Regions from separate parts of the Agarivorans sp. 1_MG-2023 genome, predicted to be linked through region 1. Evidence: predicted binding sites of a transcription regulator. Region 1 holds the regulator's gene; each other region holds the start of a gene.
The links. Region 1 encodes LexA, which represses DNA repair genes until DNA is damaged. Its sites were predicted from a motif close to TACTGTATNNNNATACAGTA; they were not measured.
Positions count from the first base shown of each region.

Region 2: a site for LexA is predicted at 3,931-3,950, ahead of imuA (translesion DNA synthesis-associated protein ImuA). Genes of this name have one in related genera too.
Region 3: a site for LexA is predicted at 3,782-3,801, ahead of Q4592_RS01470 (YebG family protein). Genes of this name have one in related genera too.

Region 1 covers NZ_JAUOSJ010000016.1:40,398-46,820, forward strand. Annotated here, with positions in the region: gene Q4592_RS19255 (cytochrome c oxidase assembly protein) at 1-55, opposite strand, end outside; gene ctaD (cytochrome c oxidase subunit I) at 57-1,646, opposite strand; gene coxB (cytochrome c oxidase subunit II) at 1,658-2,725, opposite strand; gene lexA (transcriptional repressor LexA) at 3,054-3,698, opposite strand; gene Q4592_RS19275 (GNAT family N-acetyltransferase) at 3,815-4,297, shown strand; gene Q4592_RS19280 (hypothetical protein) at 4,329-5,018, opposite strand; gene plsB (glycerol-3-phosphate 1-O-acyltransferase PlsB) at 5,263-6,423, shown strand, end outside.
Region 2 covers NZ_JAUOSJ010000001.1:234,107-240,529, forward strand. Annotated here, with positions in the region: gene Q4592_RS00845 (error-prone DNA polymerase) at 1-1,845, opposite strand, end outside; gene Q4592_RS00850 (DNA polymerase Y family protein) at 1,845-3,227, opposite strand; gene imuA (translesion DNA synthesis-associated protein ImuA) at 3,254-3,880, opposite strand; gene fbp (class 1 fructose-bisphosphatase) at 4,102-5,118, shown strand; gene Q4592_RS00865 (DUF1853 family protein) at 5,121-5,939, opposite strand; gene Q4592_RS00870 (DUF2517 family protein) at 6,076-6,279, shown strand; gene Q4592_RS00875 (Nif3-like dinuclear metal center hexameric protein) at 6,357-6,423, shown strand, end outside.
Region 3 covers NZ_JAUOSJ010000001.1:380,728-387,150, reverse strand. Annotated here, with positions in the region: gene Q4592_RS01490 (exoribonuclease II) at 1-209, shown strand, start outside; gene prc (carboxy terminal-processing peptidase) at 273-2,285, opposite strand; gene proQ (RNA chaperone ProQ) at 2,314-2,943, opposite strand; gene Q4592_RS01475 (GAF domain-containing protein) at 3,025-3,504, opposite strand; gene Q4592_RS01470 (YebG family protein) at 3,508-3,768, opposite strand; gene Q4592_RS01465 (paraquat-inducible protein A) at 3,936-4,502, shown strand; gene Q4592_RS01460 (paraquat-inducible protein A) at 4,486-5,094, shown strand; gene Q4592_RS01455 (PqiB family protein) at 5,081-6,423, shown strand, end outside.

The DNA.
Region 1 (6,423 bases):
ACATAGCCACCACTACCAACAGCAGTCGCACAACTAAGCGGCGATGGCCAAGCATCTTATTTAATCTCCGGTGGAGTAGTGAAGCTGTGATAAGGCGCTGGCGAAGGCAGGTTATCCCACTCTAAGCCTTCGGCACCTTCCCACGGTTTAGCTGGGGCAGGCTCTCCACTGCGAATACACTTAATCACCAAGTACAAGAAAATGAACTGCGATAAACCAAAGGCAAAACCACCAATACTCACTATTGCGTTTACATCAGCAAATTGCAGAGCGTAGTCAGGGATCCTGCGAGGCATTCCTCCCAATCCTAAAAAGTGCATAGGGAAAAACAGCACATTTACCGATACCAGCGAGCACCAGAAGTGCAATCTACCTAAGCCTTCGTCATACATTCTGCCCGACCATTTGGGTAGCCAATAATAAGCCGCCGCCATAATAGAGAAGATGGCTCCTGTCACCAATACATAGTGGAAGTGCGCCACCACAAAGTAGGTATCGTGGTACTGAAAATCTACCGGAGTAATAGCCAGCATCAAACCTGAGAAACCACCAATGGTGAACAGTACGATAAAGGCAATCGCAAATAACATGGGGGTTTCAAAGGTTAAAGAGCCTTTCCACATAGTGGCGACCCAGTTAAATACCTTCACCCCTGTGGGAACCGAGATCAACATGGTACAGAACATGAAAAATAGTTCTGCTTCCACCGGCATTCCAGTGGTAAACATATGGTGCGCCCACACCACAAAGCTTAGTCCTGCGATAGACGCAGTGGCGTAAACCATCGAAGAATAACCAAACAACGGCTTGCGAGAGAACGCGGGAACAATTGCCGAGATAATGCCAAAGGAGGGCAGAATCATAATGTAAACTTCAGGATGGCCGAAGAACCAGAAAATATGCTGGAACAACACTGGGTCTCCCCCTCCCGCGGCGTCAAAGAAGGAGGTTCCAAAGTATTTATCGGTTAACACCATTGTCACCGCCCCCGCCAATACTGGCATCACCGCAATCAGCAAAAAGGCAGTAATAAACCAAGTCCATACAAACAACGGCAGCTTCATGTAGGTCATACCTGGGGCGCGTAAGTTCATAATGGTAACAATCACGTTAATCGCTCCCATGATCGAACTTATCCCCATAATGTGTATCGCAAACACAAATAGGGCGGTACTGTCTGGGCTGTATTTAGTTGATAACGGAGCGTAAAAAGTCCAACCAAAGTTGGGGCCGCCGCCTTCCATAAACAGCGATGCCAACAAAATGCTGAAAGCAAAGGGTAAAATCCAAAAGCTCCAGTTATTCATGCGTGGCAATGCCATATCTGGCGCGCCAATCATCATTGGAACTAACCAGTTAGCTAAGCCCGTAAAGGCTGGCATCACCGCACCAAATACCATGATAAGGCCATGCACCGTAGTCATTTGATTAAAGAAATTAGGCTCAACCAGTTGCAAGCCTGGTTGGAACAGCTCGGCGCGAATAATCATCGCCATGGCTCCACCAACAATAAACATGGCAAAGCTGAACCATAAGTACATTGAACCAATGTCTTTATGGTTAGTGGTTAGTACCCAACGCATTAATCCGCGAGGGGCATGGTGGTGTTCTTCATGGTCTGAGTGAACGTCACTAATCGTGCTCATTGTCTGTCTCCCTACTGCGCTGCGTTTTGAACGGCCACAACATCCTTGGCCTGCACTAAGTCACCCGTATCATTACCCCAAGCATTTCGCTCATAAGTAATCACCGCAGCTAGCTCTTTCAAACCAAGCTGTTTACCAAAGGCTTGCATGGCTGTGCCAGGCTCGCCATTTACCACTACTTCAATATGTTTAGTCACATCACCTAACGCGATTGGACTGTCTTTTAAAGCGGGGAACACGCCAGGTAAACCTAGGCCGTTAACTTGGTGACAAGCAGCACAGCTTTTCTCATACACTTTTTCGCCTAATGACATCAGCTCATCTTGCTGCATAGTCATGGCCACCAGTTCAAGCTCTTGGGCTTGCTTGGCTAAATAAGCAGCTTCTTTCTCTGCCAACCAAGCATCATATTCGGCTTGAGGTTTGGCGATAACAACAATGGGCATAAAGCCATGGTCTTTTCCACATAGCTCAGCACATTGGCCGCGGTAAATGCCGGGTTTATCAATGATGGTCCATGCTTCATTAATAAAGCCCGGGTTAGCATCTTTTTTAACTGCAAAGTCAGGCACCCACCAAGAGTGAATAACGTCTTCTGAAGTCATGAGGAAGCGGACTTTTTTCCCGATTGGCAGTACTAAGGGGTAGTCGACTTCAAGCAAATAGTTTTTGCGCTTCTCCAGTTTGCCGTTTACTTCATCCCAATCAGACGCCATTACACTGTAAAACTCTAAATCTTGATCAAAGTACTTGTAGTGCCACTTCCACTGGGAACCCGTCACTTGAATAGTAATGTCGGCATCGGAAGGATCTTCCATTGCCAGTAAGGTTTTAGTGGCTGGAATCGCCATGCCTATCAAAATGATAAAGGGAATGATGGTCCAAATTATTTCCACTTTAGTGCTTTCGTGGAATTGAGCAGGAACCGCTCCTTTGGATTTACGGTGATGGTAAATCGACCAAAACATAGCGCCAAATACCAAGACACCAATGGCACAACAAATATAAAAAATTGTCATGTGCAAGCCATAAACTTGCTCACTGATGGCAGTAACACCAGGACGTAAATTGAAAGACATCTCTTGCGCAAACAAATGCGGCGAAAAAAATGTCAGCACTAATAGCTGAATCCATCGGCCCACAGCGCTCTCCTTTGCAGTAGCCAACGACAACAACTTTCCATGCTAGGAAAGTAGCTGCGAATAAAGGGAAAATCCCCACCCCAAAAGCATAGGCTATTACAGCTAAATACAACCTACTGTTTATAAATTAACCTCTAAGTTAAAGAAATGTAAATACATTGTTGAGATTTTTATGGATAAAGACAAAAGATGTGATGTTAACGACAAAAGCCCAAATCAGAGTGATTTGGGCTTCAAAATGGGGGAACTTATTGTTGAATAAGGCTTACATCCAATCGGCAGTGCGAATAATACCTACCGCTAAACCTTCTATTTCGATGTTCTGATATTCAAGATCAACTTCAATGGTTGATAACTCTTCATTCTCGGGATGTAAGTACACCATCTTACCGTCACGCTCAAAACGTTTAACCGTAACATCTTCATCTAAACGAGCCACAACCACCTGTCCATTGTGTACCTGAGTAGTTTTATGCACGGCTAATAGATCTCCATCCATAATGCCGATATCTTTCATGCTCATGCCCTGTACTCGCAGTAAATAATCGGCATGCGGATTAAATAAGTTAGCATCTACGGCATAATGAGATTCAACGTGCTCCTGCGCCAAAATAGGCTCACCCGCAGCAACTTGACCGATTAACGGCAAGCCTGGCTCAGGCTCTACAGTGGCTTCATTTGCACTAGCCGGCAAGTACGCTTCGCTAATACGGATCCCTCGCGACGCACCAGGAATCATTTCAATCGCACCTTTTTTAGCTAAAGCTCTAAGGTGTTCTTCTGCTGCATTAGCCGAGCGGAATCCTAGCTCTTTAGCAATTTCGGCACGCGTTGGAGGCATACCAGTATCGTTAATATGGCGGCGAATAAGTTCAAACACTTCTGTTTGGCGGGGCGTTAAGGGCTTCATAGTCTACCTGTAAGTTTATACAGCACACTGTTAGTATATACAGCATACATTTTGACGCAAGGTTTTATATTAATTCTGATTTTGTTACTGTTGATTCAAAGTGATAGGAGGCAATAATGACCATTGAGATAGTCGAAATATCAGCCCAATATGACCAAGATCTACAGCGAATAATAAAACAGGTTGGCCAAGAATATGGCGCGGTAGGTGAAGGCTTTGGCCCCTCTGATGCTGAAGTCGATAACATGAGTCAGCACTATACACAGCAAAATCGAAGTAGATATGTGGTCGCTTTGTTAGATGGCATGGTCGTTGGCGGCTGCGGCATTGCGCCTTTTACCGATAGTAAAGATACCAGTGAGTTAAAAAAACTATTTTTGCTGGAAGAAGGTAGAGGCCAAGGTCTAGGTAAACAGCTCTCGTTAGCCTGTTTAGCATTTGCCTTAGAGCAGGGATTTACTCGCTGTTACCTAGACACGCTTAGCAATATGTCGGCAGCGATTAAACTCTACGAAAGCCTCGGTTTTGAGCACTTATCTGCACCTTTACAAGGTACAGCCCATAATGGCTGCGATGTTTGGATGCTAAAGCAACTTTAAGCGCAAAATAGTACTGCAATAAAAAACAGTATTATCGACTAAAACCAATCGAACTTAGGGTTCGCCTTTCTCGCTTACGCCAAGCTAGCATTCCCAGCATCCCCGCAAATAAAAATACCGAAGCTGGCTCACTCACTCTTGTCGCCTCTGCAACAATCAGTACAGGGTTAATGTCTATCCAGAAATAATCGTTATCATTTTGAACGAGAGGGCTACGGAAGATGCGCTCAACTTCTGGCTCGGTAATTAATGTGCGATTGTTGAGACTTGGATTCATTAGGTAAGCGCCAGACAAATGCGGTAGGCCTAAATTGTGGCCTAACTCGTGAGCAAGCAACTCTCCGCCTAAACTGCCGGCGGCGTAACTAGATTCAACCACAAAATCGTTTCCAAAATACTCCCCACAACCCACTATCCCTCGATTGATTTGCGAGCCGCAGGCGCTAATTGTGTCGATAAAATAAAAATTGACCACATTAGAGGGGCCAACATGCTGACTAAAAAGTTGGCTCACCTCCGCGCGGGTAGTGATATCCAATAGCTCGGGAAAGACCAATTCGGTGGCGGTACCAATGCGGATATCAATGATGTTTTGGCCAAAAGTCGCTTGAGAATAAATGCTATCAAGAGCGGCTTCTTGAGTAGTAATAAAAGCAGCATGAACAAAGGGAGTGGTAAGTAGTGAAATGCCAAAAATAGCCGCACGTGTAAACAATTTCATGATGGGTTCCTTAGCCGGGTAAGCCTAATCTAAACCATGAGTGACCAATTTTAACGATAGCAGCCAATTCTAATTAGGCAAAGATTCACAGCAAAACTAGCTTACTTTGAGTAAGTTTTCTCGCTTGGAGCAGCAGTATATTCCAAGCCACTGTTTACGCAGATTTTGCATCAAATCAAAGCCAAATTTTGATAAGTCTGCTACTCTATGCCCTGTATTCATTCACCACTATAAGCTCTTTGAGATGTTACATTTACCCTCTCCAATATTGGCCATATTGCGCTCTATCATTGGCTTTTTTACTCGCGGCAAGTTTGTCCCTCAAAACCCGATTGCTGAGTTCGATCTAGATCTAAGCCAACCGATCATTTACGTCATTCCTAGTAACTCATTAGCTGACGTGCTTACTTTACAACTTGCCTGTAAACAGCTTGGCCTGCCCGATCCCTTCGAGCCAGTGATGTTTGCCGGTGAAGCCCACCAAGGGGTAGCCTTTTTAGTGGATGGTAAAGGTGAAACCCTAGAAGCGACCATCGACCAATTTACCGCGGCTCTCAGTATTCACCGCAGCGATGAAAGCCATAACGCACAATTAGTGCCTGTTAAATTGTTTTGGGATCGCTACCCTGGCAGAGAGAGTGTTAACGACTTAATGGGCGGCAAGCCTGAACGCCCAGCTGGCATTCTGAAGAAAACTTGGCAAGTGATTTTTAAAGGACGCGAAAACCTAATACGCTTCAGTCGTCCGGTATCACTGAAGGATATGGCACAGCGCCAAGGTTCTGATAAGCGTATTGGCCATAAGTTAGCGCGCGTAGCGCGAATCCACTTTAGCCGTATGCAAATGATCGCTACCGGGCCTAAGCTGCCAAACCGTCGTCATATGTTTGAGCAACTGCTCGCCTCAACCATTATTCGTGAAGCGATAGCTGAAGAAGCCAAAGCCAAAAAAATTAGCCATTCTGAAGCGCGCCAAGCAGCCTTAAAATACCTAGAGGAAATTGCTGCCGACTTTTCGTATCGTAACCTTCGCATTGGTGAGTCGGTGTTAAGTTGGGTGTGGAATAAAATCTACTCAGGCATAGAAGTTAACCACGCAGAAAAGGTGCGTCAGCTAGCTCAAGAGGGCCACGAAATTGTATTCGCCCCCTGCCACCGCAGCCATATGGATTACCTACTGTTGTCTTATGTGCTCTATCATCAGGGCATGGTACCACCGCACATTGCAGCAGGTGTAAACCTTAACTTTTGGCCAGCGGGACCGTTTTTTCGCCGTGCCGGTGCATTTTTTATTCGCCGCAGTTTTAAGGGCAACAAACTCTACTCAACCGTTTTTCGCGAATACCTCGGCCAATTGTTTAGTCGCGGTTATTCAGTTGAATACTTTACCGAAGGTGGGCGTAGC
Region 2 (6,423 bases), on a different contig from region 1:
CCTGCGTAGATAGGGATGCACCATGTCTCCTTGAATGGGACCAGGACGAACAATGGCCACTTCAATGACTAGGTCATAATAGTTACGCGGTTTTAGCCGCGGTAGCATGCTTATTTGCGCCCGCGATTCCACCTGAAAAATCCCTACACTATCACCTTGGCACAGCATGTCGTAGGTGGCCTTATCATCTTGAGGAATATCGCTAAGGCTAATGGTGCGTTGTTCTCGCTGGCTTAAACTGGCTAAACAGCGGCGAATAGCACTTAACATGCCAAGGGCGAGCACATCTACTTTCATTAAATGCAGTGCTTCTAAGTCGTCTTTATCCCATTGAATAATGGTTCGGTCAGGCATGGCGGCATTTTCTATCGGCACTAAATCGCAGAGCTTATCCTGCGCAATCACAAAGCCGCCAACATGCTGTGATAAGTGCCGAGGAAAACCACGTAATTGCGATACTAACTCTGCAAAGCTGCGAGCATTATTTTCGGGTAACAAACCCGCCTGCACAATTTTATTCACCGTATTGCTATTGCCATCGCGCCAATCAATATTGTGGTTTAGTCCATGTAAAATATGCGCGGGGATCGCCAAAGCTTTACCTATTTCGTTAATTGCACTGCGAGTGCGATAGGTAACAATACTAGCTGCCAACGCTGCACGGTCACGGCCATATTTGTTGTAGATATATTGAATGACTTCTTCGCGGCGTTGATGCTCAAAATCTACATCAATATCAGGTGGCTCATCGCGTTCTTTTGAAATAAAACGCTCAAACAATAAACCCACTTGCTGGGGGTTAACTTCGGTTATGTTTAAGCAATAACAGACCACCGAATTGGCGGCGGAGCCACGCCCTTGGCATAAGATTTCTTGGCGCCTTGCATACGCCACAATGTCGTAGATAGTGAGAAAGTAGTGCTCGTAATGCAGTTCCCTAATTAACGCCAGCTCATGCTCTATTTGTGTGCGTAACTCTGTCGATAGGTTATCTCCAAAACGTTGCTTAATGCCTGCTTCTACAAGTTGACGCAAATATTGCTGGGCGCTGTAGCCTTTAGGGACATTGTCTTTGGGATATTGGTAGCGTATTTCCTTTAAGTTAAAAGTACATTGCTTTGCTAGTGCGGTGCTACGCGTCAGCTCTTCAGGTAAATAGCGCTGTTGTAAATGTGACCACTGTAATAAACGCCGCTCGGCATTACTGCTAAGTAAAAAACCAGCCTGTTGTACGGTACTGTGTTGACGAATGGCATCGAGTATATCGGCTAATTTTTTTCTATTAGCAAGGTGCATGCGGGGGTTGATAGACGCTACACACTCTATTTGATGTTGTTTGGCGAGTTGACGATAGCTATCGAGCAGGCTAACAGGTTGCGATAAATCGTTATGCAGCAGTAAATAAATAGGCTGCTTTAGCTGCTGTTTAAGTTGACTAAGTTGAGCGGCTTGCAGATTTTTATTGGCTTTTACCAGCACCAAACACTGATCTAAGCCTTGATCAAACTGCTCCAAACTTAGTTGATAGCTGCCTTTTTTACTGTGTTTTCTGGCCTGAGTAATAAATCGGCAAAGTTGCTGATAAGCATTAAGGTTTTTAGCCAATACCACTAATTGGCATTGCTCATCGGTGGTAAATTGGCTGCCAATGATCAAGTTAATATTGCGTTGCTCGGCCGCTTGGTGCGCTCGAACGACACCACTTAACGAGCAATCATCGGTAATTGCAATGGCTTGGTAGCCATAGTGTTCAGCTTGTTCCACCATTTCTTCTGGGTGAGACGCTCCATACAAAAAACTAAAGTTACTTTGTGCGTTAAGCTCAGCAAAAGGGAGAGTACTCATTAGGCAAACCAGCCATGTAAAAACCATTGTTTATTTTCATGGCAAATCCACGCTATGCCTTGCTGCGGGCATTGCGCCATATAGTAATCTCGATTAATGCTTTGTTCGTCCCACCAACCACTGGCGATACGCTCTGGCGGCGAAAGCAACGTGAAGTGCCGAATATTAATAGGTTTTAACTGGGGCAATAGCCAGCAGGGCCGAGGAAACAGACTCGGGTAGTTAAGCATATCTTGCTGTTGTAGGGGTAAATACTGGCTGGCACGCTCGGGGCGATAATCGGCTTGGCAACTTAAGCGGCTGATGGTGTGCTCGCCTAAACGTACGCTGAGCTGATCAAACAATAAGTTGTCATCGCTGGATTGCTGCTGTTCAAATAGGCTACTCACCTCACTACCTAGGGGATAAAGCGCCTGGCAATAAAGGGAAAATTCGAGCACCGCCGCAGGCAGGCGTAGCGTTTCTAGTTTTAGCCTAAATAGGGCTAACCAATCTTGGCTGGTTTGTAATAAGCGAGCGCTTTTAAGGCTTACTTGCTCACTGGGTTTATCGCGAAAAGATAAAGTAAGCAGTAAGGTGTTACTGCATAGCTGGCGCTGCCTTAACCACTGCTGTAAATGCTGGCAGGCTTGCTTGAGGGGAAAGCTTAAACCTTGAATAGTGTGAGTTTCACTTAATAAGGGGAAACGCTGTTGATAGCAGGCCTTTGTTTGAATAAAAGTAAGCGGCGTATTTTGCAAACCCAGGGCTTGGTCTAGAGTACCTAAGCTCTCTTCACCAAGGCGTTTACGCAATTCGGGACGGGGCAGGTTGCTAAGCTGTTTGATGGTATACAAACCCATTGCCTGCAAGCTAGTGACTTGGGCACTAGGAAGATCGCTATAACTTAAAGCGAGGTCGGGCAAATGTTTGGTACCTGTTTCAGGGTGCTTTATATCTTGCGAGCGCACTAACCAACGCGCGGCTATGGCTGTTTCTGCGTAAGCGATCCGAAAACTAACTTGCTGGCGCTGATAATGCTCTGCTAGTTGTTTTAGGTGCTTTTCCGGTTGCTGGTAAATACTCAGCATGCCAGCCCCGCTGATGTATAAACCTTGCTCTTCATGTAAAGCCACTTGAGCACAATACTGTAAAGCTTGTTGAGCCAAGCTGTCGAAATAGGCCTCGCACGATAAATCGGCTTGTTCGTACAAATGTAATTGTGGCGCTAGTTGGTAGGCTGTGTTCAGAGAGCTACCTAAATATACACCTAGCTGATAAGCGACTTGGTTAAGTTGAATGATCTGCTTGTTGTGATGAATCGCCAAGGCGTGCTCAGCGGGGTGCTCGCGCTGTAGTAAGTCCAGCGCGAGCTGAGGAAAATCAAGGTAAATCCAGTACATGTGTTGCTTGCATCATTAGCACTGGCTTAATTAAGTCGTGGCATGCTTTGCTCGTAGAGCGGCGCGCCACCACGGCGTTTTAGCAAGTGGTAGTTAATTTGGTTAGGCGCCTTACTAGGGTGCAGGGCCATTCGTACACTGGCGCTAGAGCTTTGCTGTTGTTGCTGTAGCGGTCTAAATAAATAACTTAGGCTGTCGCCTTGTTCTGCAGCCAGTTGTAAACGGCGACTGGCTTTTAAATCTAAGCCATCTACCCAACCTAATACCGCACTGCATGAGCCACTTTTTAGGGCTCGCTCAATGGTCCACGTTATATCGCTACATTGCTCTGGGCGAATAACAATCACTTTGCTTATGTCTACGCCATGTTGTTGTAGGGCAGGCGCGTTAGGCATAAATGGCGGTGCTACCCAAATGATCCAGCGAGATTGTTGACTCAATTTTGCCAGAGCAGGAAGCAGCAACTGTAATTCGCCAATACCGTGTTGCTGATAAAGCACCTCGGTAATACCGCCTTGTGGCCAGCCATGGTTAGGTAGCTGTTGGTCAAGCTGTTCAAAGCCACTTGAATGAACGTCAAGATGACTGTGTTGCCATTGGCTGCCTTGCCATACCTTGTTGCTTTGTAGCAGTTGTTCAATTTGTTGTGCCATTGTTCGCTCCATGCTCTAAGTCAATGTCGAAGTTTAACTGTGTTTTTATACAGTGTATGGATATACAGTATTACCTGTTCAAAGAATTTGCAAATATTTTTTTCAATTATATGTATGACAATTAGCCCTCGGCGCTAGTAATTTTTCGTAAATACTTGCAAAATAACATTGAGGACTGAAAAGGTTTTCATTAGGAAGCGTGCTAATAAATAGGGATAAAAATGATAACTCTTGGTGAATACATAATAGAAAAACAACACCAGTTTCCCGATGCAACAGGGGAGCTAACCCAGCTGTTGGGGGCTATTCGTTTAGCTTCTAAAGTCGTTAACCGTGAAATCAACAAAGCCGGCCTGGTTGATATTATTGGTGCCACGGGCATTGAAAACGTTCAAGGAGAGGTACAACAAAAGCTAGATTTGTATGCGAACGAGAAATTTAAAGCGGCCTTAGAAGCCCGTGGTGAGGTATGTGGTGTAGCCTCTGAAGAAGAAGATGAGTTTGTGAGTTTTGATAGCTCGCGCTCCATAGACAGTAAATACGTCGTATTGATGGATCCTTTAGATGGTTCGTCGAATATTGATGTAAATGTATCAGTAGGCACCATTTTTTCTATCTATAAGCGTATCAGTCCCTGTGGTACGCCTGCAGTATTAGAAGATTTTTTACAGCCGGGTAACCAGCAAGTGGCAGCAGGTTATGTGGTATACGGCTCCTCAACCATGTTGGTATATACCACGGGCCATGGGGTTCACGGTTTTACTTGCGACCCATCGCTAGGGGTGTTTTATTTATCTCACGAGAATATGTCCATTCCAGAAGATGGTGTGATTTATTCAATTAACGAAGGTAACTATCTTAAGTTTCCTACAGGCGTGAAAAAATACCTTAAGTACTGCCAAGAAATAGAACCGGACACTAAGCGCCCATATACCTCGCGTTACATTGGCTCGTTGGTCTCTGATTTTCACCGTAATTTATTAAAAGGCGGGATTTATATATATCCTTCTACGGCTTCGGCACCAGAGGGTAAGTTACGCTTATTATATGAATGTAACCCAATGGCCTTTTTGATTGAGCAGGCAGGTGGTAAAGCCAGCGATGGCTTTGATCGGATTATGGACATTGTTCCTAGCGAGCTTCATCAGCGTATTCCGTTTTTCTGCGGCAGTACCCAGATGGTAGAAACCGTAGAAGGCATGATGCGTGAATATTCCTCTGAAGAGCGAAAGCGCTAAATTTACCGGCTATGTAGCTTAGCATTTGCCCTAACGAGCCAATCGTTAGGGCAAATGAATATTCGTTTGGCAGATTGTTGGCCATTTTTAGGTAGGTACAACTGTACTGGTCCTTTACTGAGGTCTAAGTCTTTTTCACAATCGCTGAGATGATAAGCCGCTGGATTTAACCATTGCTGCTTAGTTAAACGCTTCCACTGGCTTTGCTGCATGTGTTGCCAGTGCTGAAGGTCATACCAATGAAGATCTTGTGGTTGAGTGTGCTTAGGATCAGCAAGTTTAAATAAATAACCCGGTAATAAAATCCGCTGTTTAAATGTGTAATTGGGGTAGGGGCTGCGCAGTTTTTGAATCTGCGGATGACGGCCAAGCGGTAGCTGCTTTAGTAATAGTTTACTGAGCTTATTGTTGAGCCGATCTTGCTGGTTGGGCCCTAAATAATGTTCACTCTGCGGAGATGATTGAGTGGCTAGGTAAAACTTTACCGCCAGTTCCCAATGTTCTATCTGTTGCTGCGAATGATTAAGCAATAGAAAATCGATAGCTCCTTGAGTGCGACCATCTTGTTGCACCGCTACATTGTCGGCCAATAACTGCCAATCGGGATGAAGCGCAATTAAACTGCGCCACAGCTGCTCAAAGTACAAGCCTAAACGAGGATTAACATCAACTTGCTCGGCTAATGCTAAATGCTGCTCTAGTGCTTGCTGCCAGCTTTTTTGCCAATCCTTATCTACGGTAAAAGGAAGCGGGTGAATACCTAGTAGAGCAGGGGCGTGTAAACACCAACGTAAATCCTCAATGAAACTCTGCCTATCCAAAAATGTTATTCCTTTGTTATTTTTTTACATCTTTTTAAACCAATAGCTTTTTATTTCGACGTTTTCTACGGTTTTTGTAGTTTTATTACTAAATGTTGGCTACTATTTAGTGGTCAAACCAGTCGAGGTGTTCGAAATGAGTAAGCAATTTTCTACCAGCATTATCATCGTTCGTCGTATCGCGTTATTTCTAGTTGGCCTAGTGTCTTTCCCTTTTGTAGCAATGGCTGGTGTTAGAGCGCCATTTTACAGCGCATTACACCGCCAGTGGATCAAACGTAACGATCGTCCAAGCTGGATGCAACAAGCAGAGCAAAACAGCCAGTTTGTATTGTTTTAAGTAAAGCCTACCAGCTAAAGCTTGTTTCTGATCGGGTCTGCTACTTACAATGTGCCAAACCATTGTGAGTTAATGTAATGAAAAATACCCGATTAGAAAACATATTAAACCAGCATTTAGAAAGCGTTAAGTTTAAAGACTATT
Region 3 (6,423 bases), on a different contig from region 1:
GTGGTTTAAACATTCGATTGTTAGCCAGCGGCGCGTCGGCATTTGTTCCTAAAACAAAGCTTGCAGACAAAACTGAAGACTTAAGCATTGAAAGCGAGTTAGGCACTATCACTACCAAAGATAAGCAGTTTAGTCTTGGTGATATCATTGAAGTAAAAATCACTGAAGTGAAAAAGCTACAGCAATCAATAGTAGCTAGCCCGGTTTAATCCAAGCAATATCTAAAACTAAAAAAGCCAGCTATAAGCTGGCTTTTCTAATTATGACAAACATTAACTTGGGTTACGTAGCTCTAAGTAATCTAGAGCAATTTCAGCAGCTTCAGTTAAAAATGCATCATCTAGTTCTAAATCTTTCGGCGCATCTTCTAAATCTTTAACGGGTTCTTTACCTAAGCGAACTAAGCGCTCATTTAATCGAGCTAATTGTTTCTGCTCTTTTTCATCCCGCTGCGCGATACGCGATTTTTCACTTAAGCTAACCGACACCATATCTTTATCTTTACGGTAGTCAGCTATGTCACTAACGATATATTGAAACTCTGTATCATTGGCAATTCGTGCTGAATGCTTTTTATCTAAGGCTTCAATATAAGGACTAACGTCACCCAATAGCTTGTACTGAGCGGGCTTTATCTTGTCCCAAGGTAGTGCGTTATCTTCTACACTTTCACCAGTTTCTTCTGGCAACAAAGCTGAAGGATAAGAGATATCAGGTACTACACCACGGTGCTGAGTACTACCGCCATCGATACGATAAAACTTAGCAATTGTGTATTGAACATGACCTAATTCATTTTCGTACAAATCGTAAATTCGACCTAAACCGCGATGCTGCTGAACAGTACCTTTACCGTAACTTTGTTCGCCTATAACCAGAGCGCGCCCGTAATCTTGTAACGCAGCAGCAAAAATCTCTGATGCTGAAGCACTATAACGGTCAATTAACACCACCATTGGGCCGCTGTAAGTTACCGAATTACTCGTATCATTGTTAACGGTAATGCGGCCCAGCTGATCACGTACTTGAACTACAGGCCCTTGCGGAATAAACAACCCGGTTAACGCTGTTGCCTCGGTTAACGCACCACCGCCATTTCCACGTAAGTCGACGATCAGTGAGCTGATGTTTTCTTCGTCAAGTTTATTGAGCTCTTTGCTAGCATCTTCGCTTAAGTTTACGTAAAAGCTCGGTACGTTAAGTACCCCTACTTTCTTACCATGTAGCTCAATAACTTCGCTTTTGGCTGCGCGGTCTTCCAGACGAACCTTGTCGCGAATAATATCAACAACTTTAGTTTTACCATCGACTTTGCCACCCGATGCCAAGATTTCTAAACGAACAGTGGTTCCCTTAGGGCCTTTGATAAGATCGACAACGTCATCTAAACGCCAGCCGATAATATCCACAATCTCATCTTCGCCTTGGGCAACACCCACAATCTTGTCTTCTGGACCTAGTTGGTTACTCATTGCAGCAGGGCCGCCGGGTACCAAACTACGAATAACCGTATATTCATCTTGACCTTGCAACACCGCTCCAATGCCTTCAAGAGATAAATTCATCTCCATTTTGAAGCGCTCTGCAGTGCGAGGAGACAAATAGCTGGTATGCGGTTCAATGCTACGAGAATATGCATTCATAGCCGTTTGGAAAACATCTTCACTGCTAGTTTGCACCAAACGTTTAATCGCACTGTTATAGCGTTTAGCTAACACCTCTACAATTTTGTCGTGATCTCGACCCGCAAGCTTTAAGTTAAGCGCATCGTACTTAACCTTTAAACGCCACAGCTCTTTTATCTCTGCTTGGGTTTTAGGCCAGTCTGCTTCACTGCGGTCAAATTGGAAATCTTCGTCTTTAGTGAAATCCATCGGCTCATCGAGAACCTGTAATGAATAGACTAATTGCTGGTAACGACGTTTAAGGGACAAATCAAACATTGAGTAAAGCGGTTCTAAACGCCCAGCTGGAATGTCTTGATCTAAACTAAATCGGTAGCGTTCGAAGCGAAGAAAGTCTTCCTCAAGAAACAAGCTGCGATTGTAATCGAGCTGTTGTACGAACTTATCAAACATTTCGCTGGAAAGTTCATCATCGAACGGAACACTGCGGTAGTGTGAACGAGAGTATAAAGCGCTGATCCTTTTAGCCGCGGTTGCATGTTGGCTTTGCTGGCTTAATGTGGGTAGCGCGTCTTGTCCTAATGTAGGCGTTTGAGCCAACAACAGAGTTGAGTAACTAAGCGTTAAAAAAAATAGCCACAGACGGCTCAAATATTTCATAGGCACCTATTCTCACTACTAAAAACGATTATGCGACGATATGTTCTGCTTTAACTTTAACTAACATACCGCTTTTAAGTGTAACAGCAATGCCATCTTTTGTTACTTCTGAGATCTGGCCCGGCATTGGTGTTTTTCCAACCAATACACGCACTTGCTTCCCAGCAACTAAATCTTTACTGTCGATTTTTTCAATCGGCTTTTTCTCTACCGCTGGTTTATTAGTACTTTGTTTCGGTTTACTAGTACGTTTAAATTCAGCTTTAGCCTTACGTTCGCCAGATTTATTTTTGTCGGCTTTTTCGGCCTGCGCTTTCTTGTTAGCAAAAGCTTTATCTTTGCTTTCTTTCAAGGTTTTTTGCGCGTGTTCTACATGCTCTTGCTCAATTTCAGCACCTTCAACACCGTCTAAGTCAACTCGCTTAGAACCCACTTTAACGCCATGTAGGTAGCGCCAGCTTGAAGTGTATTGGCGCAGTGCCGAGCGAAGTACAGTATTACTAACTTTCTCGTCTTCTTTTAGACGTTCAGCTAAATCCTGAAAAATACCAATTTTAAGTGGCTTAGCTTCACCTTCTGTAGAGAAACAGTTAGGAAATTGCATTGCCAAATATTGAATGACTTCTTTACTATTTTTCAGTTTATTAGTTTGTTCCATGATGACCTTTCTTAAACATCTCTTCTGGTACAGCGACAGGGCTGATTTCGGCTATTATAGTGAGCGTATATTGAAAAGCCATTAAAAATGCACATCCGCCAAGTTATTTTCCAGCACGTTAACTAAATGCTCGATACCAATTTGGTCATCGGCACCAAAACGGGAAAGCTTAGGACTATCAATATCGATTACCCCAAAGAGTTGCCCATTTAAACGGAATGGCACCACAATTTCAGACTCACTCGCGCTATCACAAGCAATGTGGCCAGGAAAACTATGCACATCAGCCACTCTTAGAGTTTCTTGCTGAGCAAAGGCCTCGCCACACACACCTTTACCTACAGTAATAGAGGTACAAGCAGGTTTACCCTGGAACGGGCCCAAAAATAATGTGTCTTTGTTTTGGTTTGTTAAATAACAACCAACCCAATTTATATCGCTTAGCTCTAGCCACAATAAAGCAGAAAAATTTGCTAAGTTTGATATGTAAGGTAGGTCTTTGTCTAAAATAGCGTCTAACTGTTTGCCAAGCGTGATATAACGTGTTGATACCTGTTCCAAGCTTTAAGCCTCTTCTTCTATCATTGATGGCTCAAACTCTTGGCCCTTTAGCACCTGTTGTAAAGCGTTGCGCTGCGATGAAAGGTAAAAACCTAAGTTTTCTGCTTGTTGCTCGTTAAGTTTTGGCTCTGCGTGCTTAATCAACAATGTAAGTTGATCGGCAACATCTAACATTTTGTCGTAGTTATCGGCTTCTTTCTTTGAGCTAAAAGTCATTTTCTCTACACCGTTCCGTTCGACGACATATTTAATAATTACAGCCACCGCTGCCTCCATTTACTGTTTTTATATACAGGATAGTATGCATCATTCATTTTTAAACTACTAGTGACAAATTTTTACAGCATAGTTGGCTCGACTTGGCTAATATGTAGATTATGAAATCTTCTGAGTTATCAAAGCTATCCATTTGCCCAAGTTGTGATCTTTTAGTGGATACGCACGCCCATTGCAGAGCCGGTAAAGTTCTTATTTGCCCACGCTGTAAGCATACCTTAGCGCGAGGTAACAGAGCCCGATTTTCTAGCCAATTTGCACTCGCCGTTACCTGCTTAATTATGGTGTCTCTTGCTAATACTTACCCTTTATTAAGCTTTACATTCTTGGGAATACCCAGCTCAGCTAACATTCTTCGTGGCACAGTATTGCTGTTGGAGCACGGCTATTACCTAGTAGGTTTTGCTGTTGTTATCGCCAGTTTCATTGCACCAATAATGCTTTTTAGCCTTATTTGTTACACATCGTTGTCGTTAAGCAAGGGCTGGAAAGCGCCAGGTCTTGCCACTGCGTTGCATTTTCAAGATGATTTGATTCACTGGAGCATGATTGAGGTTTATATCGTCAGCTTTTTAGTCGCCCTAGTAAAACTGGTTGAATATGCAGATATTGATTTAGGTTATGGCCTCTGGTGTATATGTATTACGCTATTGTTATCTACTCGTTTAATTCAACGAATAGAACCAGCAGAGTACTGGGAGCGCTATGTACACATCCGCTAAGCAAATGGGTTTAAAGCTCTGTAGACACTGCAAACTTTCTATGTCCGAAGAGCAAACTCATTGCCAACGCTGTCATATGCGAGTGCATACCAGAACCCCAAACAGCCTGCAAAAGTGTTGGGCATTTGTTATCGCTGCTACAGTAGGCCTTTTCCCCGCCAATCTAATGCCTATTACCGTGCTAAGTACCCGCGGAGCGCCTCAATACGAAACAATAATGTCTGGTGTAATTAGTTTAATAAAAGACGACATGGTAGGCATTGCCATCGTCGTTTTTGTAGCCAGTATTGTTGTTCCAGTTATGAAACTTGTTGGCTTAATCGTGATTATGCTCAGCTTGCAATTCAAGATGAATTTAGATAATCGACAACGTATTGTTATTTATAGGATAATTGACATTATCGGCAAATGGTCGATGCTTGATCTGTTTGTACTGTCAATTATGATTGCGGTTTTCGAACGTAACAATTTAGTTGGAGTAGAAGCCGGGCCCGGCGCTACTGCGTTTGGTGCAGTTGTGTTGTTAACACTATTTGCTGCTAAGTCATTCGACACAAGAATTATATGGGATAAACAACTTGAACAACGCTAGCGCTCCAGAGATTAAAAAAGAACGCGTAATCTCCCCTATTTGGTTGCTGCCTATTTTAGCGATAGTGCTAGGAGCATGGCTACTATTTAAAGCATGGTCGGAAGCCGGTGTAAAAATTGACATTGTGTTCGAAAGTGCCAAAGGTATTACTGCAGGGCAAACACAGTTGTTCTATCAGGGTTTAGATATCGGCGTAGTTAAGTCAGTCGCATTAGCCCCTAAATTGGAAGGGGTAATAGTAAAAGCAGAAGTTAAAAGAGAAGCCGAACAACTTTTAAAAGCTGACAGCCAATTTTGGTTAGTGACACCGAAGGCCTCAATTACAGAAATTAGTGGTTTAGATGCCTTAGTATCTGGCAACTACATAGAACTAAACCCTGGCACAGGGAAATATGACGACAGTTTTGTTGCCCTCTCGGAACCGCCAAACATCATTAGAGGTAAAGGTCTGAACGTGCGACTAAGCGCTGACGATTTAGGCTCTCTAAATATCGGCTCCGCGATTTACTTTAAAAAGATTAAAGTTGGTGAGGTTCAACGTTACCAACTTACAGACGAACACAAAGTAGAATTTGATATTCAAATAAGGCCTCAGTTCGCTCATTTAGTGAAAATAAATACGCGCTTTTGGAATGTGAGTGGCTTTGAGGCAGATATTTCCCTAGACGGAATGCAGATAAGCAGCGAGAGCTTAGCCAGTGTTATTTCTGGTGGTGTAAGTTTTGACAGTCCTCTTCAATCTGCCATTGCCACAAAAGGGCAAAGCTTTACCCTCTACGATAACTTAAAGGATTCTCACCGCGGCAAACCGATTCAAATTAGTATGCAACAGCAAAATGGATTGGTGGCAGGTAGGAGTAAACTAATTTATCGAGGCGCTAACATTGGTTTTATTAGCGAAATTATAAACAACGGCAGTCATGACCAGTTTACTGCTAAAGCCTTGGTTGAGCCCAAATACGAAGATTTGTTTAATAGCTCTACTCAACTTGTTCTTATCAAACCCGAAATTGGCTTAAATGGCGTTAAAAATATAGGGGCCTTAGTCGGCGCTAAGCAGATAGAAGTTATTGCCGACCAAGGAGAGCTTGCTACACAATTTGAGCTATCTTTAGCCCCTAAGCCACCACAGGGCAGTAAAGCCTTCACGCTGACTACTGATAACGTTAAAGGTGTGAGCTCAGGTAGCCCTATTGTCTACAATGGACTAACCATAGGTAAAGTTCTTGCGCTAACCCTAAAAAACCGAAGTTTTGAGTTATCGACATATATCGCACCAGAATTCGCAAGCCTACTCACCATTAATTCTCGTTTCTATAACCAAAGTCC